2 regions of the Mesorhizobium sp. M7A.F.Ca.US.005.03.2.1 genome follow, and region 2 is predicted to be linked to the other one. Evidence: riboswitches for the same ligand, from Rfam matches in the RefSeq annotation. Region 2 holds a riboswitch; the other holds the start of a gene.

Region 1 (11,905 bases), on a different contig from region 2:
GTCACCAACAATCACGTCATCGATGGGGCCTCTTCGATCAAGGTGACGCTCGACGACGGCACCGAACTTCCGGCCAAGCTTGTCGGGCGCGATGCCAAGAACGATCTCGCCGTGCTGAAGATCAAGTCGGACAAACCCCTGCCGACCGTCAAATGGGGCGATTCCGACAAGCTTATGCCAGGCGACCAGGTGCTGGCCTTCGGCAACCCGTTCGGCATCGGCACCACCGTCACGGCAGGCATCGTCGCGGCGCGCGGCCGTGACCTGCATAGCGGCCCGTTCGACGATTTCATCCAGATCGACGCGCCGATCAACCACGGCAATTCCGGCGGTCCGCTGGTGGATGTCGCCGGCAATGTCGTCGGCATCAACACGGCGATCTATTCGCCCAATGGCGGCAGCGTCGGCGTCGGCTTTGCCATTCCGTCGGACCAGGCCCAGAAGGTGGTGGCCAAGCTGATGAAGGGCGGCTCCATCCAGTACGGCTATCTCGGCGTTCAGATCCAGGAGGTGACACCGGATGTCGCGAGCGCCATCGGGCTCGACCATCCCGGCGGCGCGCTGGTTTCAGAGGTCAATGACGGCTCGCCGGCGGCCAAGGCCGGCATCGAGACGGGCGACGTCATCACCAGCTTTGCCGGGCAGGACGTAAAGGACCCCAAGGACCTGTCGCGGGCGGTCGCCGATGTCGCGCCGGGCGCCACGGAAACGGTCGATGTCTGGCGCAAAGGCAAGCCGATGCGGATTTCCGTCGATGTCGGCCAGAACAGCGCCGATGCGAAGACCGCGTCGCTGGATGACGGGTCCGACACGCCCAGTGCCGGGCGCGCTCCGGCGATAGGGCTCGGCTTGATGGATATAACGCCCGACATTCGCCAGCAGATGAACCTAGCCGGCAAGCAGCACGGCGCGGTGGTTGCCAGCGTCAATCCCGACAAAGCCGCCGCCGCTTCCGGAATACAGGCCGGCGACATCATCGTTGCCGTCAATCAGGTGCCGGTTAAGAACGCCAGGCAGGTAACCCAGGCAATCGCGCAAGCCGGCAAGTCTGGCCGCAAGTCGGTGCTGTTGCTGGTCGAGCGTGGCGACGCTCAGATCTACATCGCGGTGCCTTTTGCCAATGGCTGAGTAATGGCCTTGACGTGAACGGGACCGGCAGGGTTCGTCGGCGACGATCCCCTCCGGCCTCCGCCCGTCAAGATTTTGGTTGCCCGCCACGACATCTTCGAGAACATTGCATCAGGCTGATGTCGGCCCGATGCAGGAGATTGCCGCGATGGTCACCCGAGGTTTCTCTTCAGGACGGCGCCCGCCAACCGATGACGATGCCCGCATCCCGCCCGGCCAATATCTTGAACAGGGTTTTCCGGTGCTGTCGGCCGGTCCGACGCCGCGCGTGCGCACCGAGGATTGGTTTTTCACGCTGAAACATGGGCCACGGCCGATCAAGAAATGGAATTGGGCCGAGTTCAACGCGCTGCCGTTGACCAAGATGACGCGCGATATCCATTGCGTGACCGCATGGACCAAGTTCGACACGCCGTGGCAGGGCGTGCTGGTCGACGATATCCTTGCCGACGCGGGTGTGGAGCCGCCGACCGGCTTCACGCTGGCGCACGCGTTCGACGGTTACACCACCAATGTGCTGGTCAAGGATCTCACCGCCGGCAAGGCCATGGTCGCGCTGCTCTACGAAGGCAAGCCGATCACGCCGGATCATGGCGGCCCGGCAAGGCTGCTGGTGCCGCATCTCTATTTCTGGAAGTCGGCCAAATGGCTGAACAGCCTGCAATTCACCACGCGCGACGAGCCCGGTTTCTGGGAATTGCGCGGCTACCATATCTATGGCGACCCATGGCGCGAGCAACGCTACACGGACGATCCGTGAGCGATACGGCGGCAGTGCAGTCGCCCTGGCAAACAGCCGGCATCGTCCGCATCGAAAAGCGCACGCCGCGTGTCACCAGCTTCTTTTTTCAGCCGTCTCGGCCCTTCGCCTATCGCGCCGGGCAGCATGTCGACGTCAGGCTGACGGCGCCGGACGGCTATCAGGCGCGCCGCTCCTATTCCATCGCCTCCGCGCCCGAAACGAATGGCGCAATCGAACTGGCGATCGAACAACTCGACGATGGCGAGGTTTCGCCCTTCTTCCACGAAGTCGCGGCAATTGGCGACGAAATCGAACTGCGCGGGCCGCTTGGCGGGCATTTCGTCTGGCCGAAGGATGAGAGTGGGCCGCTTGTGATGGTCGGCGGCGGTTCGGGCGTCGTGCCCTTGATGTCGATGATCCGCCACCGCGCCGCACGGAATTCAGCGGTGCCCGTCGTCCTGGTCTTTTCGGTCCGGGTCTGGGACGAAGTGATCTTTCGTGACGAGCTGATCGCCCTCGACGAGCGTCAGGACGGCTTCGAGCTGGTGCTGACACTGACCCGCGAAGCCGCACGCCGCCCGGCCGACTATGCGCGGCGGGTGGACGTCGCGATGATGGCGCAAGCCATGGCGCGGCTGCCCGAGCCGCCTGGCATCGCCTTCGTCTGCGGCTCCAATGCCTTCGTTTCCGCGGCAGCCCAGGCGCTGATCGATGCCGGCGTTGCAGCCGAAATCATCCGCACCGAACGCTACGGAGTTTGAGCGGACGCCGCCTTGCGAGAAAGGTTCGTCGGATTCGCCTTCAGCCGATCGGCAAGAAACCCGCCGACAGCAACTGGAAAGGCAAGGCGCCATAGGCGGCCACCGTGGCCGCGTCGTTCCACTCGCGAAACTGTCGCGATGGTCGCGCCTCGAGCGTCAAGGCAACTCGCGCGCCGTCGAGCGTCACCTTGCCGCGAAAATGCAGCACGCGTTCCCTGCCGGATCGGCTGATAGCCACGGCACGCAGGCGAGCGATATGCTCGCCACCGTCATTGATCTCCATTTCGATGCGGCGCCGGACCGGCGGAACGCCGATCCTGACGGTGATGTCGAGCATCATGTCGCCGGTCGTTTGCGGACAGGCGATGGCCTGCGAAAACACCAGAGGCGCCGATGCGGCTTGCGGCTTGCCCGCGGCCGGTCTCCCGCGCCAGGGTTTGGCGGGCGGCTCCTGCTGCAACCGGCCCTTCTTCCGCTTCAGGCGCAACTGCTTGGCAAGGCCGCGCGACAGCCAGACCAGGCCGCCGAAATCCGTGCGCGGCTTGGCTTGCAGAACCGACGACCAACGCGACAGGCCAGCCCGGTCGGCCATCTCGAAGATTCTGGCCATTGTCCGTTCCGGCACCGGAATGCCGATCTCGAACGCCAGATAGGATAACGCCACCGCCGCTGGAACCGCCAGGCCGCGTCTTCCGACGATGTCGAGGAACATCCCCCAATCGACGTCTTCGGCATGGATGGCGACCGCGCAGTCGACAAGCCAGTCGCTGTGGGTGTGGGCGTCGAGGCCGCCATGGGCGATGGCCAGTGCCATGCGATCGGCCGGCGATGGCACGAAGACCGCGACGCCGCTGAATTGTGCCGGGACCGCCCGTTGCCAGATCGCCAGGTCGTCTTCCGCGCTCGTCTGCGACCCATCATAGCCGAGCTGGTGCAGGTCGATGTCGCCGAAACGGCCCTTGAAGAAGTTCATCGACCGCAGCGACGCCAACCGGGTTCGCAGATATTGCGCGCTGACGCCCGAGGCGATCTGCCAGTCGCGGTCGCGCAAGATGTCGAAGACGGCAGCCATGTCGCGCGGGCGCACCAGTATGTCGATGTCATGCGCCACCCGACCACGCTGCGCCGACGCGTTCAAGGCAATGCGGCTGGCGCCCTTGATCAGCATGATGTCGGCGCCGCCGTCGGCCATCGCCTTCAGCGCCGGCTCGGCCTCGCGCATCGCCATGCGCGACTTCGTCCACAGCATCTTCTGCAGGCCGACGAGGCGCGGGTGCGCGGTATGCCCGGCCAGTTTTCTGCCGAACCTGTCGGAGATGGCGGCGAGCAGACGATGTTCTCGAAACGAGACGAGGTCGATGTCGTTCTCGTCGAGCCAGCGCGCGGCGCAGGCAGCGGCTGCGTCCTCATCGGAGAGCAGCGCCGCCTTCAGCAACAGGTCCAACTGGCCAGTGGGCCACGACCAGCCATAGTCCGGGAAGCGGCGGCTGATGCGGCGAACAGGCCTGGCGTTCAACTGGAGCCCGCCTTGTTCTGGGCCCGCCGCTGCATGGCGAGCCTTGCGACCTGGATATAGCCCCGGTCGCGTGCCGGATCGCGGCCGTAGGAAAGGCTGCCCGGACGGATGCGGCGCAATGCAAGCACGTCGTCGAGCATGGCAAGTACAAAGCCTGCCTCACGAACCCGGGCGATCCAGTCGATCATCTCGCCGCGACCGCCTGGTGGGTCGATGATGGGACCGACGCTCTGCACCACCTCCTGGCGGATCATCATCGTCGTGCGCGACCAGCCGGCTCCACTGGCCGCATCGGGCAAATCGGGGCTGTCGCCGCGAAACGTCCGCCAATGCGTAAAGACGCCCGCTGTCCCGGGATGACGGCCGAGATAGGCCAGTTGCTGTTCGATCTTGTCCGGCAGCCACAAATCGTCGGCATCGAGCGTCGCGATGAGCGGCGTCGAGAGTGCCGCAATGCCACGGGTCGTTGCGCTGCCGGGTCCGGTATTGTCCTGTCGCAGCACCGTCACCGGCAGGTTCATCGCATCGATCACCGCGGCCGTATCGTCGGTCGAACCGTCATCGACCACGACGATGGCCTCCGCCTTTGCCGCCTGGGCCAGAACGGAGTTCAGGGCAGCGCCTATGGTGGCGGCCGCGTTGAAAGCCGGAATGACGACGCCGTAGCCTGCCATCAAAGGAACCGCCACTGCGCGAGATCCTTGAAGTCGAAAATCCCCTCCACCCGGCGCAAGCTGGGGTCGGCCCGGCGACGCTTCATCGACTTGTGAATGGCGCGCATGAACTCGCGAAAGGGCACATCGGCTTCCTTGGTCATGTTGCCGGGATGACGCCTGTAATAGAGAGCCACCGTATCGGGCATAACGTATTTTGCCTGGCTCTCAAAGATACGCAACAGATAGTCGGTGTCCTCGGCCTGTTTGAAATCCTCGTCGAAACCACCGGTGCGCTCGATGAGGTCTCGCGCGAAGATCCCGGCGGACAGGTGGATCCCCCGCACGGTGATGGAGTGGCTGTCGGCGGCCGGTTCCAGTGTCTCGCCATCTATCTTGTCGACCAGCGTCATGCGCGAATAGGTCAGCTCGAGGCCAGGATCCTCTTCGAAGCAGGCGAGATCCGCCTTGAAGCGGCCTATCGGGGAGATGTCGTCCGAATCGAGAAACGACACCAGACGCGTCTGCGGCAGCAACTGCTTCAGCCCGGCATTGCGCGCCTTGGTGACCCCGCCATTGATCTGCTGGAAAAGACGAATGCATGGGGCCTCGTCGATTAACGACCGTACGACGGCTGCCGAGCCATCGGTCGACCCGTCGTCGATGACGATGATGTCGAGATCGATGTCTTCGCGCTGCCTGAGCAACGAGCGCAGCGCCAGGCCAACGAATTGTTCGCGATTGTAGACCGGCATGATGACGCTCAGCCTCATCGGCGTCTCCAGCAGCGTTGCGGGCTTGGCTGATCCGAGCCGATTGTGTCGAGCATCATGGCATCCGCCAATCGGCGGGACTCTTCAATTCGAAGATGCCCTGGACCTCTCGCCGTGACGGATCGGCCTTGCGCCGCCGCATCGACTTGTGGATTGCACGCAAGTGGTTGCGGACCCTGCCGCTATGTTCCTTGGTGACATTTCCGGCGTGGCGTCGGTAGTAGATCGCGACGGTGTTCGGCAATTCGTAGCGCGGACCGGTTTCGAAGACTCGCAACAGATAATCCGTGTCCTCGGACTGCTCAAAGTCCTCGTCGAAATGGCCGATGCGATCGACAAGCGTTCGACTGAAGAGAGCGGTGCTCAGCGAAATTCCGCGAAGCGTCATGGTACAGCAGTCCGCCTCCGGCTCGAGCTTCTCGTCGTCGATCCGGTCGACCAGCGTCATCAGCGAATAGGTTAGCTCAAGCCCGGAGGTAGCCTCGAAGCGGGCGAGATCGGCCTTGAACCGTCCGGCCAGCGAGATGTCGTCAGAATCCAGGAATGACACGAACTCCGCATCCGGCGGCAGTTGCCGCAGCCCGGCGTTGCGCGCCCTGGCCACGCCCATGTTCGATTGCTGGAAGAGTCGGATGCAGGGGTTTTCGCGCATCATCGAGCGTACGGCCTCAGCAGAGCCGTCGGTCGAACCGTCGTCGATGACGATGATGTCGAGATCGGCGGCGTCCCGCTGCCGCACCAGCGAGCGCAATGCCGAAACGACATAGCGCTCACGGTTGTAGACGGGCATTATCACGCTCAGTTTCACGAAGCGCCCCGCACAAGAAAGTCCGCAATCGTGCCGGCTATCTCCTGTGGCTGCGTCCCCAGCGACAGACGATAGCACGGCAGCAGGCGGGTCAGGTCGCTGAAGAAGCGAAAGCCGCTCTCCCGCTCGCCCGGCATCTGCGCTATGCCGGACGGCGCCAAGGCAATCATGGCATCCCTGCGCGACACCGGCACGATCGAACTTGCCTCGCCTCCGCCGATATGTGGCACCACCAGCGCAACGATGTCCAGAGTTTCGGGCACCGGCCGTGGCGCAATGTCGTCAATGTGAAAAGCATGCTTGCCTTGCCAGTTGAGCGGACCGTGCGCCTTCAGCCGGTGCTTCAGCCCAAGTCGCGCGAATCCCTGGGGATCCTGCTTGAGTGTTGAAAACAACGGGCGGGCAGTCACGCCGTTGGAGAGGTCGACCAGCACATAATCGTCGCCGACGCTGTCCAGCCCGTGGAGGAGGCCGGCGGCGACGGTCCCGGATTTCCCGGCGCCGCCCGCGCCGGCCAGCAGTACGCCCCTGCCTTTGGTGCCGAGCGTCCCCGCATGGGCCAGCCGCATGCCACGTGCCGCATATTCCCAATGGAGGAAGGGGCGCAGCGGCGCTCCCGGCTCCCACGGTGGAAAGGCATCGGCCGAGGCCATCAATTGCACGCCAACGCGACGTTGCGGATCATAGAACTGCCAGAAATCCAGGTCATGGAAATGGTTGCCGCGCAATCCGGCTTCCGCCAGCCTGGTGGCGAAGCCATGCTGCGTGAAGGGTCCTTGGCCCCATCTGGCCGGTGCCGCGATGCCGTCAATGCCGGGATGTGCGACGAAGATGCGGCAGATGTCGGCAGGCGCTCGGTTGTCCGCAGCCGTGACAAAGCCATGAGCGAAGGCATCCGCCAACGCGCCGGCACTCACATGAGTGGTCAACTCCAGATGCGGCAAGCCCACCTTGCAGGTCAGTGGATAATGCGCGGCGCTGCTCTGCGCTTGCGCCAGGACATGACGTGCGTAGTCAGTCAGGTTTTCGAGAGTGACGTTTGGCATGGTCTGCCTGTTCCGGAGCTGTCCGGCAACGAGAGCCTGGCGGGCGCCTCAGTTGGCCTGCTTCACTGCGGGCCAGCCGAGGGGCTCCTCGACCTCGTGGATGGGATCGACGACAATGAGGTCGGCAAGGTCGTCATGGATGTCGACCTTGAGGGGCTCGCCGGCAGCGGCGAGCTGAGCCAGCAATTCGCTGGGAACCGGTCTTGCCACGCCATCGGTTGCGGCCGCCAGCAAACCGAATTCGAGCAATTGTGAAACAAAGCCGTCAATCGCGGCGGCATCGAGGGCGCCAATCCCGGTCGCGGCGCCGACCAGTTCGGAGGCAGGCACGCCGGACGACAGTGCATCCCAAAGCCTGCTGCCTGAATCAGAGAAGCCGAAATATTTACCGGTGGTCAGGTCGAGAACGACGGCTTCGCCATCGAAGGATTCAAAGACGATATCCTTGCTGGCAATGGCATATACGCCGGATTGTCGCATGTTTGCTCCCCGCCGAAGCAGGCCGCGGAGATGATCTTCGGCCCCTACGGTCAACCCCACCGTTGCAGGCGTCTAACCATTTGCAGGGTTTTTGGCAAGATGGCGTAGGCCCGGCCGAGCGCAGCTGCAGGCCGCGCGGGCATGGACAGTCTCTGACCGTGCCTGCCGGTCACGCCTCGATTTCAAGCGCCGAAAGCGGCTTCGAGCAACAGGCGAGGATAAAGCCGTCCTCGATTTCGTGATCGAGGATGCCGCCATTGTGGCTCATCTCGACGTCGCCCGCGACCTTCCTCACCTTGCAGGTGCCGCACAGGCCGAACTCGCAGGCGGCGGGAATCCGCACCCCCGAGGCGCGTGCCGTCTGCAGCACCGTCTGGCCGGCGACGCATTCGGCATCGACATCGGAATGCGAGAACCGGATCGGTGTCACGGCCTCCACGGTGGCAGCGGCGCCGTCTTCCGCCGGCGGCGAGAACGGCGCCGGGATCTCCTCCACGGCAGGCGCGGCAAAGCTTTCCTGATGGTATTTCGTCATGTCGAAGCCGGCTGCGTCCAGCATGCCACGCACGGCGCGCATGAAAGGATCGGGGCCGCAGCAGAAAATCTCGCGCTCGCGGAAATCGGGCGCCAGCAATGGCAGCCGGATCGCGTCGATGCGGCCCATATGGCCGAACCAGCCCTCGCGGCTCGACCGCTCCTCGATCATGAAGCCGAGCGACAGCCCAGGCATGCGGCTGCCGAGCAGTTCGAGCTCCTTGCGGAAAATGATCTCTTCCGGGCGGCGCGCGCAGTTGACGAAGCCGACATCGGTCCATGGCGCGCAGTCGTTCAGCCAGCGCAGCATCGACATCATCGGCGTCACGCCGGAACCGGCCGAAATGAACAGATATTTGGCGGCCGGGTGGCTATGCAGCGAGAAGTCGCCGGTCGGCCCATAGGCCTTGACGTGCGAACCGGGCGTCAGATGGTCGAACATCCAGCGCGTACCGGTGCTGCCCGCCTGCGCCTTGACCGTCACCGCGATCGAGAACGGCCGCGACGGCGAGGACGACAGCGTGTAGGTGCGCATCAGCGGCCCGTCCGATGTCGGCAGTTCCAGAGTCACGAACTGCCCCGGTTTGTAGCGGAACCAGGTCTGGTTGTCGGAGCGGAAGGTGAAGGTCTTCACGTCAGGCGCTTCGTCGCTGACGCCGATCACTTCCAGCACCTGCAGCCTGTCGTTCCAGGGCGTCATCTGGTCGAGATGGCGATAGAGGCCAAGGTCCGTCATCGCATTCATCCTCTTATCCCCTGGGCTAGGCGACGCTGCGCAGGGCCGGCCGGCCGCCTTCGGCAAGGCGCGGCCCGATGAACGACGCGTACCACTCGACGAACTGGATCACGCCGCCCTCATGCAGCTCCGAATAGGGGCCTGGTTCATAGGCAGGCGACAGGATGCCGAAGGCGTTTTCCTCGACGATGCGGCGGTCCTGGTCGTTGGTCTCGGTCCAGACATGGGTGAGCTCAGCGAGGTCGTAGTCGACGCCTTCGACCGCATCCTTGTGGACGAGCCATTTCGTTGTCACCGCGGTTTCCGTGGCACTGATCGGCAGCACGCGGAAGGTAACGGCGTGGTCGCCGAGGATATGGTTCCAGGTCGTCGGATAGTGATAGAGCAGCAAGGAGCCGATGCGGTCGGTTGAAACGCTGTCGGACAGGTTCTTCTGGACCGCCCGTTTTCCCGTCATGGTGTAGCTGACGGCATCGCGCAGCAAGGGCGCGCGGGTGGCGCGGTACTGCCCTGCCGGATCGATGCGGAATTTGCTCGGCAAGCCTGATGCCTCGCATCTGGCCCAGTGTGCGACCATTTCAGGGTCGCTGTCGGCGCCATGGACGCCGGTTATGGTTGGAGCCTCGGGGAAGGTCTTGCACAACTCGGGATGATTGGCGGCGCAGTGGTAGCACTCGCGGTTGTTTTCCCAGACCAGCTTCCAGTTGCCCTTCTCGACGATCGTGCTCTCGAAGGCGATCTTTGCTTCACGCAGCCGGTGCGGCAAAAGATAGGGTTCGATCATCGCCCGCATCGGCGCGAAATCTGCCGGTTCCTTGGCCAGGCAGATGAAGATGTAGCCGCCGACGCTCTCGCAGGCGACCGGCTTCAGGCCGAAATCACTCTTGTCGAAACCGTCGGCCATCTGGCGGGCAAACAGCAGGCGGCCGTCCAGCTCGTAGGTCCACTGATGATACGGGCAGACGAGCTTTGCCGCGGTACCCTTCTCCGTGTTGCACACGCGGCTGCCGCGATGGCGGCAGGAATTGTGGAAGGCGTTGATCTTGCCGTGCTGGTCGCGGACAAGGACGACCGGATAATCGCCGACCTGCACGGTGATGTAGCTGCCCGGCTTCGGCAGTTCGCAATCATGGCCGATGAACAGCCAGTCGCGATACCAGATCAGCTCCATGTCGAGCTTGAAGTAGTCCGGATCGGTGTAGAAGGGCTGCTCCAGCGAAAAGCCTTGCCGGCGCCCCTTCAGGAGCCTCAGCATGTCGTTGCGGATATCCATGTCCTGTCCTCGTTTCTAAGGACTGAACTGGTGGTGATGGAGGAAGGATTGAAACACAGGCCGGCTGTGTGCCGGACATGCGCTATCCACCTCTTGACCGCCCACCGCGATCAGTCGAGTCTAAAAATCTCGGGCTGGTTTCCGGGCTCTGGAGTTGTCCTTGCGGACCATCGCGACACCTTCCCAGGCGGTTGCCCAGTGGTCTCCCGTTGCGACTTGAACTCCACCACCGTTGCGGGGGCAGCGCCGGATTCTGACCGGCTTCCCAATTCTCCGCCTCGTCGTCACGAAGCGGCACCTGAGATGGTATGATCTAACCACGATCGCGGGCGCGCCGTCGGCATGAAAACGACATCGTATCCATGCGGCGCGACACGGCATGCGAAACGCTACTGCAGCTCGTCGCGGGCCGAGATCCCACCTCCCGGGCGGCCATTTGCCGGCTGCGATCTTCCCGAATCCGACCCTTCGCGGGGGGTCAAAAAAGGTTAATGGTTTCGAAAAGTGACTATTAGCTCGCCCTAAAATCGAACCGAACGGTTCGTTTCTGTTGACGGTGCGTGCAGGACGGTGTGAACGCTGGGCCTCTGAAACAGTCAGTGATCCATCAGGTGGCTACACCTAACACACTGATATGAAGAAGAAAAATGCATCCTTAGATTCCATTGGCACAATTTCAAGGTGGGGATTCATGGTCCACACGGAACAACTTCGTGATTGGAAAAGACGACCTTGCCCTCCCACATCGGGGCTGTCCGAACGACGCGATTTCATTTCCAAGACACGCCGCTAGACGGACGGAAAAAAGACGATACTGGAGTACCAAAAATGAAAAAGATCATTCTCACTGCCGCAGCCCTTCTGGCCATTTCCGGCAGCGCCTTCGCTGGTAGCGACCACTACGGTTCGAACGCCGCGGCAGCCACTGCTGTCGACAGCTCGTACACCGCTTCGACCAAGAAGTCGGAACCGGCTGCTCAGGCGCCTGCCCAGGGTGCTGACCGCAACCTCTTCGGCAACAACTAACAGCCGATTCCCAGTTTTCCGGTCGACGGCGGGCTCGCCCGCCGCCCTGGCGAAATTCAGACATTCAGGAGTATTCAAGATGAACAAGATCCTCATTGCTGCCGCCGCCGTTCTGGCCATCACCGGCAGCGCTTTCGCGGGCAGCGACAACTACGGTTCGAACGGCCCGAACCAGCCTGCCGCCGCTGTGGACCAGTCGTACACGGCTTCCACCAAGACCTCGGAACCGGCTGCCCAGACGCCCGCTCAGGGCAGCGACCGTAACCTCTTCGGTCGCTAACAACCAATTTCGCAACCGACGGCAGCTGTGTCTGCCGTCCTGGCGAAATCCAGAATTCAGGAGACTAAAATGAACAAGATCCTTATTGCTGCCGCCGCCGTTCTGGCCATCACCGGCAATGCCTTCGCCGGCAGCGACAACTTTGGCTC
Region 2 (11,905 bases):
GCCGTGTAGAGCGGCGGGTGTTCGACCAACCAGACCATTTCGCCGGCAGCGCCGCTGCGGATCGCCTCGGCGCGCGCCTCCATGAAGGCAAGTGCCTCGGGATAGGCGGTAAGGCCGGGCTCGATCAGCCATTCGACCGGTGCCGAGCCGGGAAGCGGCAGGAACGACGTGGCGATCTGGCTGCGTTCGGTCATGGCGTATCGTCTTTTCGTTTGTCCATGGCGCGCCCAAAAACGCCTCGCACCTTTGGGCGACATCAACTTGCCTTCCATATGGCGATATCAGGCGCAAACGTCCAGTTCCGGCGCTGCGTTCGGGCCCTGTGGAGCATTATGCCAATCGCCTGACATTATTGCTTGCCGTGCACTTGTTTCACCGGAAACGATTTGCTACACGCCGCGAGCCGGTCGGTTCCGGCTCTACCACGTGCGGTCGTGGCGGAATTGGTAGACGCGCAGCGTTGAGGTCGCTGTGGGGCAACCCGTGGAAGTTCGAGTCTTCTCGACCGCACCATTCTCTTCCCATAATCCGATTTGTGCCGGTCTCGCCCGCTGCGGGCCGGACGCATTTCGTTGATATTCCCGCACTTTACGCCACTTTCTTTTTGAGCGTCGGATTCTCCAAAACCGGTTTCCCCTTTTGGGTCCGATGCTCTAGACCTGATTTGCACCTTTTCCGGGATTCTTGTGGCGGGAGGCGCTGGTGGAAGGCGAGCACGAACGGACGACCGGCGCCGGGGCCGCCGAGGACAACCACGCCGACATCTATGGCGAGGACGGCGCCGTGCTTTCGTCCTTCCTGGCGCGGATCGGCGCGGCGATCGCCGACCGCGACACGCTGACCCTCAAGCATGAAGTCGACGACCTGCACCAGTCGGAGCTCGGCGACCTGCTCGAGGCGCTGCATCCCGAACAGCGCCGCGCGCTGGTCGAACTCCTGGGCGCCGATTTCGACTTCTCCTCGCTGACGGAGGTCGACGAGGCGATCCGTATGGAGATCGTCGACAATCTGCCCAATGCGCAGATCGCGCAGGCGGTGCAGGAGCTCGATTCCGACGACGCCGTCTACATTCTCGAGGATCTCGACCAGGAAGACCAGGACGAGATCCTGTCGCAACTGCCGTTCACCGAGCGGATCAGGCTGCGCCGCTCGCTCGATTATCCCGAAGAGACGGCCGGCCGCCGCATGCAGACCGAGTTCGTCGCGGTTCCGCCGTTCTGGACGATCGGCCAAACCATCGACTACATGCGCGAGGACAACAATCTTCCCGAGCGCTTCAGCCAGATCTTCGTCATCGATCCGAGCTTCAAGCTGCTCGGCGCCATCGACCTCGACCAGATCCTGCGCACCAAGCGTTCGGTCAAGGTCGAGGAGGTGATGCACGAGACGCGGCACGCCATTCCGGCCACCATGGACCAGGAAGAGGCGGCGCGGGAATTCGAGCAGTACGATCTTTTGTCGGCCGCGGTCGTCGACGAGAACGAACGGCTGGTTGGCGTTCTGACCATCGACGATGTCGTCGACGTCATCCAGCAGGAGGCCGAGGAAGATCTGATGCGCATGGGCGGCGTCGGCGACGAAGAGCTTTCCGACAGCATCTTTTCGACCTCGCGCTCACGCGTTCCGTGGCTGCTGATCAACCTTCTGACCGCGTTCCTGGCGGCGTCGGTGATCAGCCTGTTCGACCGCACGATCGAACACATCGTGGCACTGGCGGTGCTGATGCCGATCGTCGCGGGCATGGGCGGCAATGCCGGCTCGCAAACCATGACCGTCACCGTGCGGGCGTTGGCGACCAGGGATCTCGACATCTACAATGCCGGCCGCATCATTCGCCGCGAGATGGGTGTCGGCTTCATCAACGGCATCGTCTTCGCCATCCTGATCGGCATCGTCGCGGCAGCCTGGTTCCGTGATCCCAATCTGGGCGGGATCATCGCGGCGGCGATGATCATCAACATGTTCGTGGCCGCCCTGGCCGGCATCCTGATCCCGCTGCTGCTCGATCGTTTCAAGGTCGATCCGGCGGTCGCTTCGGCGGTCTTCGTCACCACGGTTACCGACGTCGTCGGTTTCTTTGCATTTCTCGGCATTGCCACGTGGTGGTTCGGCGTGCCCTGAAGGCACGCCTTTTGGCTCAATTGACTTTTACGTAAATGCCGTGCGAGGCTCGCGCGGGGCGCCATGTCGATTCCGGCATGGCATGGGTTTTGGTTCGGGACAGAAGGGTGACGCCGCCATGGCGATCGCCCCGGTGTTTCGGCGTGTGGGAGTGGCAATGCGAGAATATTATTCGATCACCGAGTTGACCCGCGAGTTCGACGTGTCGACGCGGACGCTGCGCTTTTACGAGGACGAAGGACTGGTGCAGCCGGTGCGGCGCGGCCGCACGCGGCTGTTTCGCCCCTCCGACCGGCAGCTCATTCGCCAGATCATGCGCGGCAAAAGGCTTGGCTTCTCGATCAACGAGATTCGCGAAATCATCCAGATGTACAAGGAGCCGCCCGGCGAAGTCGGCCAGCTCAACCTGATGATCAAGCGCATCGAGGAAAAGCGCGAGGATCTCCGGCAGAAACGCCGCGACCTCGAGGAGACGCTGGCTGAACTCGACCAGGCCGAGGAGTCTTGTGTGGAGCGGCTGGTGGAGCTTGGCGTGAATACCTAGGCAGAGAGTTTGAGGGACAGCGCCCCCCTCTCTCCTGCCGGACATCTCCCCCACGAGGGGGAGATTGGCCGCTTGAAAGCCAGCTCAAATCCAGCGGCGCACGCGTTTGGCGTAGTCGCGGTATTTCTTGCCGAATTTTGCCGCCAGCACCTTTTCCTCGCCTTCGATCGCCACCTTCTGCGTGGCATAGGCGGCGATGAACGCCAGCGGCAGGAACCACACGATGCCCGAGACAAAGGCGACGCCGATCAACAGCAGCGTGTTGGCCAGATACATCGGATTGCGGGTGACGCCGAAGGGACCCGTGGTGACCAGGTGATCGGGTACAGCGTTGGGGTTGAGCGTGGTCTTGGCCCGGATCATGGTGCGGATCGCGGTGAACCAGAGTGCGGCGACGGCAAACAGCGCCACCCAGCCGGCCGCGAACAGGATATCGCCCAGCAGGTCGCCGATCCAGGGCAGGGGATAGAGCAGGCCCAGTGCGATGCTGACGGCGATGGCGGCGATGTAGATCAGCGGCGGCCACGGTATGAGCCCCGGCTTCGGCTGGTTCTCGGTCATTCGGCCCCTCCCTCCATCAACTTGCTGTCGGTCTTGGCGGTGCACATGCCGGCGAGATCGGACAAATGCGCTTTCCACTCCGCAGTCTGATCGTTGTTGTAGAGCCTATCAAGCGTGGACTCGCCCTCGAGCGTATCGAGCATGCAGACACAGTAGCTCGTACAGAACTCGGTGTCGCGCGACTGCTCGCAGGACAGCTGACAGGTTTTGAGGAAATTCACCTGCGGGGTTTCGACCTGCGCCGGCATGATCTGCGAGAACAGCCAGACGCAGCCGATCAGCAGCGGCTGGTGGATCAAATAGAAAGCCAGGCTGTGCCGGCCGATGAAGACCAGCGGGTTGGCCAAGCGACCGGGCGCCAGATTGGCAAGCCTGGCAAGCAGGCCGGCACCTGCGGCGAGTTTCGTCACCGCGATGCCCGCAAGTACGGCGCCGAACCACGGAAACAGCGGAACGTAGTCGTTGGAGCGCGGATTGGTCGCCGACAGGCCGACCCACCACAGCCATGGGTGATCGAAGGCCTCGAAGCGCAGATAGACGGGGGCGGCGATAACGAGCGCGGCGACGACAAGCGTCAGCAGCGCCGGCAGGCGCAGGAAGGCGAGACCGAGCAGGCTGGCCAGCGCGATCTCGTGCAAGATGCCGAAGAAGATGAAGCCGTCCGGAGTGGCTATGCGGGTGACGACCGAAATCGCGATCGCGGCTCCGGCGACCATGGCGAACCGCTTCCAAAAGCCGTTCCAGCGGATTTGTCGGCCGTGGGCGAGATACAGGCTGACGCCGACCAAGAACAGGAAGGTCGAGGCGATGCAGCGCGCGTAAATCTTCCACCAGCCGAAGGCGGTCAGGCCGGGATCGGTGTAGCCGAAGAACTCCAGATCCCAGGTGAAATGGTAGCTTGCCATGGCGATCAGCGCGATGCCGCGCACGATGTCGATGGCGACGATGCGCTTTGGTCGATCCTGAACGGGCGCGGTCGGCGTTTGGATGCTCATGGTCTCGCATTCTGATTCAGCCCCGCTGGAGGACTATCACGGTTGCCCAGGACAAAAGAAGACCGGCAACCCTGCCGATAACGCCGGATCAGCCGCGGCATTGGGCCAGTGCCGGAAAGCCTTTGGCCGGCTTCGCTTTTGCCGGATGCACGTCGGTTTCCTCTTATTGGCGCTGAGGTCGCCACGGCAGATTTGACCCGGTGAATCTGCTTCGGGGAAAGCAATGTCCACCCATGTGCGCCATCCGATCTGGCTACCGGCCCTCAAGGCCGCGGACGCGCGCACCTTCGCTTCGCTCTATGCGGTCGAATCCTTCGCCCGCGCCACGGTGTCGAGCGTCATCCCGATCCAAGCTTACGAGATCCTGCACAACGAGCAGATCGTCTCGATCCTCTACACCGTCGTGGCGATGCTCGGCCTGTCGGTGACATTGTTCATGCCGATGCTGATCCGCCGTTTCGCCCGGCGCTGGGTCTACACGGCGGGCGCCTGCCTGCTGGCCATCGGCTCGCTGTTCTTCGTCACCGACACGCTTGCCGGGCAACTGGCCGGCATGCTGTGCCGGGTGATGGGAGCCAGCGCGCTGTCGATCACGCTCAACCTCTACATCATGGACCACATCCGCAAGACCGACTTCATGCAGGCCGAATCGCTGCGCATGGCGTGGTCGATGCTGGCCTGGACCGGTGGGCCGACGCTCGGCATCTTCCTCTACACGCGCTTCGGCGTCTATGCCGCGCATGGCGCGGTGGCCGTGTTCGCGTTAGCGCTGCTGGCATTGTTCTGGACCTACCGGCTCGGCGACAACCCGTCGATCCGTCCCGGCAAGACGCGACCAGCCAATCCGCTCGCCAATATCGGCCGCTTCATCGCCCAGCCCAGGCTCAGGCTGGCCTGGCTGATCGCGTTTGGGCGCTCCTGTTTCTGGACGACGTTCTTCGTCTATGGGCCGCTGTTCATGGTCATTACGGGTGAGGGCAAGCTGGCCGGCGGCCTGCTGGTTTCGGCCGGCAACGCGCTTTTGTTCATGGCGATTTTCTGGGGCAAGGCGGGAAAGCGCTTTGGCGGCCGCAGGACCATGACATTTGCCTATTTCGCCATGTCGGTCGCGCTTCTGGCGGCGGGCTTCGTCGGCGAAACCGTGCCGCTGCTCACCGGCGCCTTCTTGCTCTGCGGCGCCTTCTTCACCATTGCGCTCGATGCGCTCGGCTCGACCGCCTTCATGCGCTCGGTGCGCTCCTATGAAAGATCGCAGATGGCGGCGGTCTATCGCACCTATCTCGACTTTTCCGAGCTGACGCCGCCGCTGGTCTATTCGGTGGTGCTGGCCTTCTTCGGCCTGGGCTCGGTGTTCGTCACGCTGGGCCTGCTGGCGGCGGTCTGCGGCTTCGTGACGTGGCGCTATCTGCCGAAATCGCTTTGACCTTCATGGCGCATTCGCAACGGTCGCCGGCGGAATTTGGTTTGCCGGACGCGAGGATTCTGCCTATAGTCGCCGGTGTCGCCGGTTCCATTTTGGAGCCAAGAGGGAATGCGGTAAGGGCGGATTTCGCCCAATGCCGTGGCTGCCCCCGCAACTGTGTGCGGTAGTCCTCTCCATATGCCACTGAAGATTTTTCTTCGGGAAGGTGGGGAAGGACGCTGATCCGTGAGCCAGGAGACCTGCCGGCGACAGGAAACTGACTTCGATGCCCTCGGGTGGAGGGCGAAAGGACAAGACATGACTACCGCTTCCGTCTCCCTCGGCGCTTCCGTCTCCTCGCAGTCGCGCTTCATGCAGCTCGCGCTTGCCGCGCTGCTCGGCATTTTCGTGATGGGCTTTGTCGGCTTCTCGCATATCGATGCGGTCCACAATGCGGCTCACGACTATCGCCATTCGATGGCATTTCCCTGCCACTGACGAGGGGCTGACATCATGAACCTGTTTCGCAACGTCGTGTTCATCGCGGCGATCGCAGGGCTCGTGGCCGGCGTCGTTCTTGCCTGCATGCAGGCCTATGCGACCGTGCCGCTGATCCTGAAGGCGGAGGTCTACGAACAGGCGGGCGGCGGGCATCACCATGACCATGCCGCTCCGGCAGCAACGAATAGCAATGCCATGAGCACAGCCGCTCCGGCCCCTGCCGAAGCGACTGCTGCGGCGGAAGACGAGGGCTGGGCGCCGGCAGACGGTTTCGAGCGTTTCGCCTTCAGCGTGCTTGCCAACATCGTCACCGGCATCGGCTTCGGGTTGATCCTGGTCGCGGTTTCCGAATTCGCCGGCGGCATCGGTGGTTGGCGCCAGGGCGTGTTCTGGGGCCTGGCCGGCTTTGCCGTGTTCACGCTGGCACCGGGCCTCGGCCTGCCGCCGGAACTGCCGGCCATGCCGGCCGCCGATCTCACCCAGCGCCAGATCTGGTGGTGGGCAACGGTGGCGGCAACCGCTGCCGGTCTCGGCCTGATCGCGTTCCGCAAGTCGCTGCCGCTGGCGATCCTTGCCGTCCTTTTGATCGTCGCACCGCATGTTGTCGGGGCACCGCAGCCCGACAGTTACGAGACGGCGATTCCGGAAGGGCTGCATCACCAGTTCGTGGTGGCGGTGACCGTGACCAATCTGGTGTTCTGGCTGGTGCTCGGCGCGGTTGTCGGCGTGGTGCGCGGCCGCTTCACCGGCACCGCGACCAGCCTGCGCGACAGCTTTGCCTGATCGCAAGACACTGACCTTCCTCATCGGCGGTGCGCGCTCCGGCAAGAGCGCGCGCGCCGAAATTTTGGCGACCGCCTTGCCGCCGCCCTGGACCTATATCGCCACGGCGCAAGCCTATGATGACGAGATGCGTGAGCGCATCGCGTTGCACCGGTCGCGGCGCGGCGAAGGCTGGACGACCATCGACGCACCGCTCGACCTCGCCGGCGCCCTTGCCGCCTTGCCGGACGATCGGCCGGTGCTTGTCGACTGCCTGACGCTGTGGCTGACCAACCATATGCTGGCCGAACACGATCTGGACCTTGAATGCCGGCGATTGGCGGAGGTGTTGTCGCGGCCGCGCGGACCCTGGTTCGTGGTGTCCAATGAAGTCGGCCAAGGCATCGTGCCGGACAATGCACTGGCGCGCCGCTTTCGCGATGCCGCCGGCCGGCTCAACCAGCAGGTCGCGGCGATTGCCGATACGGTGCTGCTGATGGTGGCGGGGCTGCCGCTCAAGGTGAAATGATATGACCGATATCGACAATAAGGACGAAGAGCGCCACCGCGCCAAGATGGCCAAGCGCAAGGCGGTGCAGGATGCCGAGGTGGCGAGCAAGACGGTCGAGAAGGGATTGCTCATCGTCAACACCGGCCCGGGCAAAGGCAAGACCACGGCCGCCTTCGGGCTGGCGCTGCGGATGCTCGGCTACGGCAAGCGCGTCGGTGTCGTCCAGTTCATCAAGGGCAAGTGGCACACCGGCGAGAAGGACGCCTTCGCCGCCTTCGGCGACCGTGTCGTGTGGCACGCGATGGGCGAGGGGTTCACCTGGGAAACCCAGGATCTGAAGCGCGACATCGCTGCCGCCGAAGCCGCCTGGGCCAAGGTGCTCGAACTGATGGCCGATCCGTCGATCAGCCTGCTGGTGCTCGACGAATTGAACATTGCGCTGCGCTACGACTATCTCGATCTCGACAGAGTGGTTGGCGCGCTAAAAGCGCGGCGCGAGGGCCTGCATGTCGTTGTCACCGGCCGCAACGCCAAGCCGGCGCTGGTCGAGGCCGCAGACCTCGTCACCGAAATGGGCGTGACCAAGCATCATTTTTCCGCCGGCGTGAAAGCGCAGCAGGGGATCGAGTTCTGAGTGTTCCTCAACCTCCCCAGACGGGGGAGGGTGAGGTTAAGTCACAACGATGACAACGACCGAAACCAACCCGAACAGAGCGATCAGCAGATAGTCGGCGACGCGATAGAGTTTCAGCGCCTGCCTGATGTCGAGGCTGTCGGCTTCGCGCCGGCCGCCTTCGCCCATGAAGACGTCGTCGACCAGCACGCCGCCATAGAAGCGCGGCCCGGCGAGCGCCAGGCCGAGCGCACCGGCCATCGCCGCTTCCGGCCAGCCGGCATTGGGCGAGCGATGTTTTTTCGCGTCGCGCCGCACCGCATGCCAGGCTTTTTTCGCATCAGCGCCTTTGACGAAGAATGCCGCCAGCACGATCAGAAGCGCCGTCAGCCGCGACGCCGGCAGGTTGATCCAATCGTCAAAGCGCGCCGCCGCCCAGCCGAACGCCTCGTGGCGCGGGGTGCGGTGGCCGATCATCGAATCGGCGGTGTTGGCGGCCTTGTAGGCGGCGCCGCCGGCCAGGCCGCCGACGCCGGTCCAGAAGGCAGGGGCGACGATGCCGTCGGAAAAATTCTCGGCCAGGCTCTCGATCGCCGCGCGGCAGACACCGGCCCGGTCGAGCGTTTCAGGGTCGCGACCGACGATCCGCGAAACGGCAAGGCGGGCCAAGGCGAGGCCGCCGGTGTCGAGGGCGTCAGCCACCGCCTCGACATGCTCATAGAGGCTCTTCTGCGACAGCAGCGACGTTGCCAGAAGGGCCGTGATGACCAGGCCCATGGGAACGAACCAGAACAGGATCTGTACGCCCAGGCCGACTATCGCCGGCACCAGCACGATGACCAGCAGCGCCTGGACACCGCGCTTGCGACGCAGCGCGTCGGGATCAGTGGCGCGGTTGAGCCTGCGGTCGAGAAAGGATATCAGCCTGCCGAACCACGTCACCGGATGGCCGATGGCGCGAAACAGCCAGTCGGGGTAACCGAGGGCGAATTCGACGACCAATGACAGGAAAGCGATCAGGACTGACATGAAGCTTCTTAATGGGGCGGTTGTGGACCATGGTGGAAGTCTTGGCCGCGCGAGGGTGCTTTTCCCCAACGCCCTGCTGCCTTTCGTCGACCTCTCGACCGGTATCAATCCGCACTCCTACCCGCTTTTCGACCTGCCCGCCACCTCGCTGTCGCGGTTGCCGGAAGCCGCGCGCACACGCGACCTGACAGAGATCGCGGCCAGTACTTACGGCGCGCCGTCGCCAGCCAACGTCGTGGCGGCGCCGGGCACACAGATCCTGTTGCCGCGCGTTGCGTCGCTCATTTCGCCCGGCAAGGCGTTGGTGCTGGGTCCGACCTACGCCGAACATGCCCGCGCTGCCGCGATCGCCGGGCACCAGGCGGCGGAGGTCGATAATTTCGAAGCGTTGGCTGACGCCGACCTCGTCATCATCGTCAATCCGAACAATCCGGATGGACGTGTCATAGAGCGCGACCGGTTGCTGGCTCTGGCCGCCGGATTGCGCGCCAAGGGCGGACTGCTGGTCGTCGACGAGGCGTTCATGGATGTCGGCCCGCGTCAGCACAGCGTCGCGGGCGATGTCGGTCGGGGCGGCCTCGTCGTGCTGCGCTCGTTCGGCAAGTTCTTTGGCCTGGCCGGGCTGCGGCTCGGCTTTGCACTTTCCGATACTGCGACGGTCGACCGGCTGGATACGCAGTTCGGACCATGGGCCGTCGCCGGCCCGGCGCTGGAATATGGCATCCGCGCGCTTGCCGACATCGGGTGGCAGGACGTGATGCGGGCGTCGTTGGCCGGTGAATCGGCGCGTCTCGATGCGCTTTTCGGCCGCTTCGGCGTTCCTGTTGCGGGCGGAACCACACTGTATCGTTTCCTCAGTCTGACCAATGCCGCCGATTTGTTTGCAGCGCTCGGCGAGCGCGGCATCCTGCTTCGCCATTTTGCCGACCGGCCTGACGTTCTGCGCGCCGGCCTGCCGGGCAGTGAGGAGGAATGGCAGCGGCTCGAATCCGCACTTGCCGAATGGGCGTCGCGGCGCGAGCATCAATCGAAGGGTTCAAAACAATGATCCATGTCTGCTCGCTGGCAAAGATCGAGGAAACGGTGGCCAGGACCGGCGCCGACCGCATGCTTTCGCTGCTCGCCGCCGGAACGGAGGTGGTGCGGCCGGCCTCGATCTCGAGGGAAAACCACCTGCATCTGGTCATGCACGACATCGCGGTGGCGCAGGACGGCATGACCATGCCGGGCGAAGACCATGTCCGCAATTTGCTCGATTTCGCGCGCCGGTGGGACCGGGCAAGGCCGATGCTCGTGCATTGCTATGCCGGCATCAGCCGCTCGACGGCTTCGGCCTATATCATCGCGGCAGCACTGGCGCCGAAGCGTGACGAGGCCGAATTGGCGCGGACGCTGCGGGCGCTGTCGCCTTCGGCAACGCCCAATCCGCGACTGATCGCCGTGGCCGATGCGTTGCTTGAGCGCAACGGCCGCATGGTCGAGGCGATCGAATCGATCGGGCGCGGCGCGGACGCCTTTGAAGGCACGCCCTTTGCGCTGAGGATCGACAGCTAGCTTTGCCCCCATATCGTTGTTCGTCTGATCCGCCTCCTCCATCGCCTCGTTTGTTCAAGAGGATCTGGAATAGCGATGACAGCGCTTGCCACTGGTTTGGAGGCTACGTCAACCACTCCGCAAGCTTCGCCTTGCGCACATCTTGCAGCAGGCTGATGAAGCCGTCGGCCTGATATTCTGCCGTCAGCCGGCCCTTCTCCGCCGTCGCGATGCTGGCGTCGCCGACGACGCCGTTCGGGTTGAGATCGCTGGCGATCCAGGCGAAGGCGTGGGTGCCGGTGTGGCGCAGCAGCGAAAATTCCTTTTCGGCCTTGGCGACATTGGAAACGAAATTGTCTGATTTGCCCATGTCCACGAGGTCCGGCCGGAAATGCAGCATCAGCGAGGTCTCGACATCGCCGCCATGGATGCCGTGACGGTCCTCCAGTTCGGTATACATGCCGGCCGGACGGCCAAAACGCTGCCAGCTGGTCTTCACCGCCAGCATCTTTTCGCGCACGCGCAATTCGCGCGTGACGATGCCCATGATCTCCTCGTTGCCGCCATGCGAATTGACCACGATCAGCTTGCGCACACCGGCGCGCGCGATCGACAGGCCAAGCTCGGTCCAGGCTTCGATCAGCGTGGTTGCCGGCAGAGTGAGGGTACCCATCGCATGCAGGTGTTCGTTGGACTTGCCCACGGCCTGCACCGGCAGGATGCGGATGTCGAGATCGTCGGGCAGGCGCGAAATGACCGTGTCGAGCATGCCGTTCATGATCGACGTGTCGGTCGAAACAGGCAGATGCGGCCCATGCTGCTCGGTCGCCGCCACTGGCAGCACGGCGATGGTCGCCTCGGGATCGATCGAGGCGTATTCGGTGGTCCGGTAGTCGCCCCACCACACGCGTCTTTTGGGTACGGTCATGTCATGCCTCTTCAATGGTCAGGCAGACCTAGCGCGGGACGGGCGGCCTGTCGATCACCCCGCCGCGATGGCCTCGATTTCGACCTTGAATTCGGGCCGGGCAAAGCCGGAAACAATCATCAATGTCGACGCTGGCGCGGGGCTCGAAAACAGCCGGTCGCGGACGTCCATATAGGGCCGCAGATGCGCGCGGTCGGTGACATAGGCGTTGATGCGCACGATATCCCTGAGACCCAGGCCGGCTTCGCCGAGAATCGCCGCGATGTTTTGAAAGCAGAGTTCGGCCTGCGCTCCGGCGTCTTCGGGAATCAGGTCGTCGGCGGTGATGGCGACCTGGCCCGAGCACAGCACAAGCCGCTTGCCGGCCGGCACCTCGACGCCGTGACTGTAGCGGGCAAAGGGCGG

The links. A riboswitch is a leader RNA that binds a small molecule or an ion and turns the genes downstream of it on or off. The one in region 2 is predicted to bind cobalamin.
Region 1: it holds a riboswitch for cobalamin, as region 2 does, so the genes downstream of both, EN991_RS05740 (aromatic ring-hydroxylating dioxygenase subunit alpha) here and EN991_RS06060 (CbtB domain-containing protein) in region 2, are expected to answer to the same signal.

What each region holds. Positions count from the first base shown of each region.
Region 1 covers NZ_RZRP01000060.1:2,001-13,905, forward strand. The annotation lists gene EN991_RS05690 (DegQ family serine endoprotease) at 1-1,128, shown strand, start outside; gene EN991_RS05695 (molybdopterin-dependent oxidoreductase) at 1,277-1,888, shown strand; gene EN991_RS05700 (FAD-binding oxidoreductase) at 1,885-2,631, shown strand; gene EN991_RS05705 (nucleotidyltransferase family protein) at 2,672-4,147, opposite strand; gene EN991_RS05710 (glycosyltransferase family A protein) at 4,144-4,821, opposite strand; gene EN991_RS05715 (glycosyltransferase family A protein) at 4,821-5,573, opposite strand; gene EN991_RS05720 (glycosyltransferase family A protein) at 5,629-6,381, opposite strand; gene EN991_RS05725 (serine kinase) at 6,378-7,427, opposite strand; gene EN991_RS05730 (PqqD family protein) at 7,476-7,907, opposite strand; gene EN991_RS05735 (hybrid-cluster NAD(P)-dependent oxidoreductase) at 8,077-9,177, opposite strand; gene EN991_RS05740 (aromatic ring-hydroxylating dioxygenase subunit alpha) at 9,203-10,450, opposite strand; cobalamin riboswitch at 10,565-10,767, opposite strand; gene EN991_RS05745 (DUF680 domain-containing protein) at 11,279-11,476, shown strand; gene EN991_RS05750 (DUF680 domain-containing protein) at 11,556-11,756, shown strand; gene EN991_RS05755 (DUF680 domain-containing protein) at 11,826-11,905, shown strand, end outside.
Region 2 covers NZ_RZRP01000064.1:86-11,990, reverse strand. The annotation lists gene lipB (lipoyl(octanoyl) transferase LipB) at 1-194, opposite strand, end outside; tRNA gene EN991_RS06090 (tRNA-Leu) at 429-513, shown strand; gene mgtE (magnesium transporter) at 703-2,121, shown strand; gene EN991_RS06080 (MerR family DNA-binding transcriptional regulator) at 2,279-2,665, shown strand; gene EN991_RS06075 (isoprenylcysteine carboxylmethyltransferase family protein) at 2,750-3,226, opposite strand; gene EN991_RS06070 (DUF1624 domain-containing protein) at 3,223-4,221, opposite strand; gene EN991_RS06065 (MFS transporter) at 4,445-5,644, shown strand; cobalamin riboswitch at 5,710-5,906, shown strand; gene EN991_RS06060 (CbtB domain-containing protein) at 5,942-6,121, shown strand; gene EN991_RS06055 (CbtA family protein) at 6,137-6,907, shown strand; gene cobU (bifunctional adenosylcobinamide kinase/adenosylcobinamide-phosphate guanylyltransferase) at 6,900-7,415, shown strand; gene cobO (cob(I)yrinic acid a,c-diamide adenosyltransferase) at 7,417-8,031, shown strand; gene cbiB (adenosylcobinamide-phosphate synthase CbiB) at 8,068-9,039, opposite strand; gene cobD (threonine-phosphate decarboxylase CobD) at 9,038-10,087, shown strand; gene EN991_RS06030 (tyrosine phosphatase family protein) at 10,084-10,593, shown strand; gene EN991_RS06025 (creatininase family protein) at 10,697-11,500, opposite strand; gene EN991_RS06020 (RidA family protein) at 11,555-11,905, opposite strand, start outside.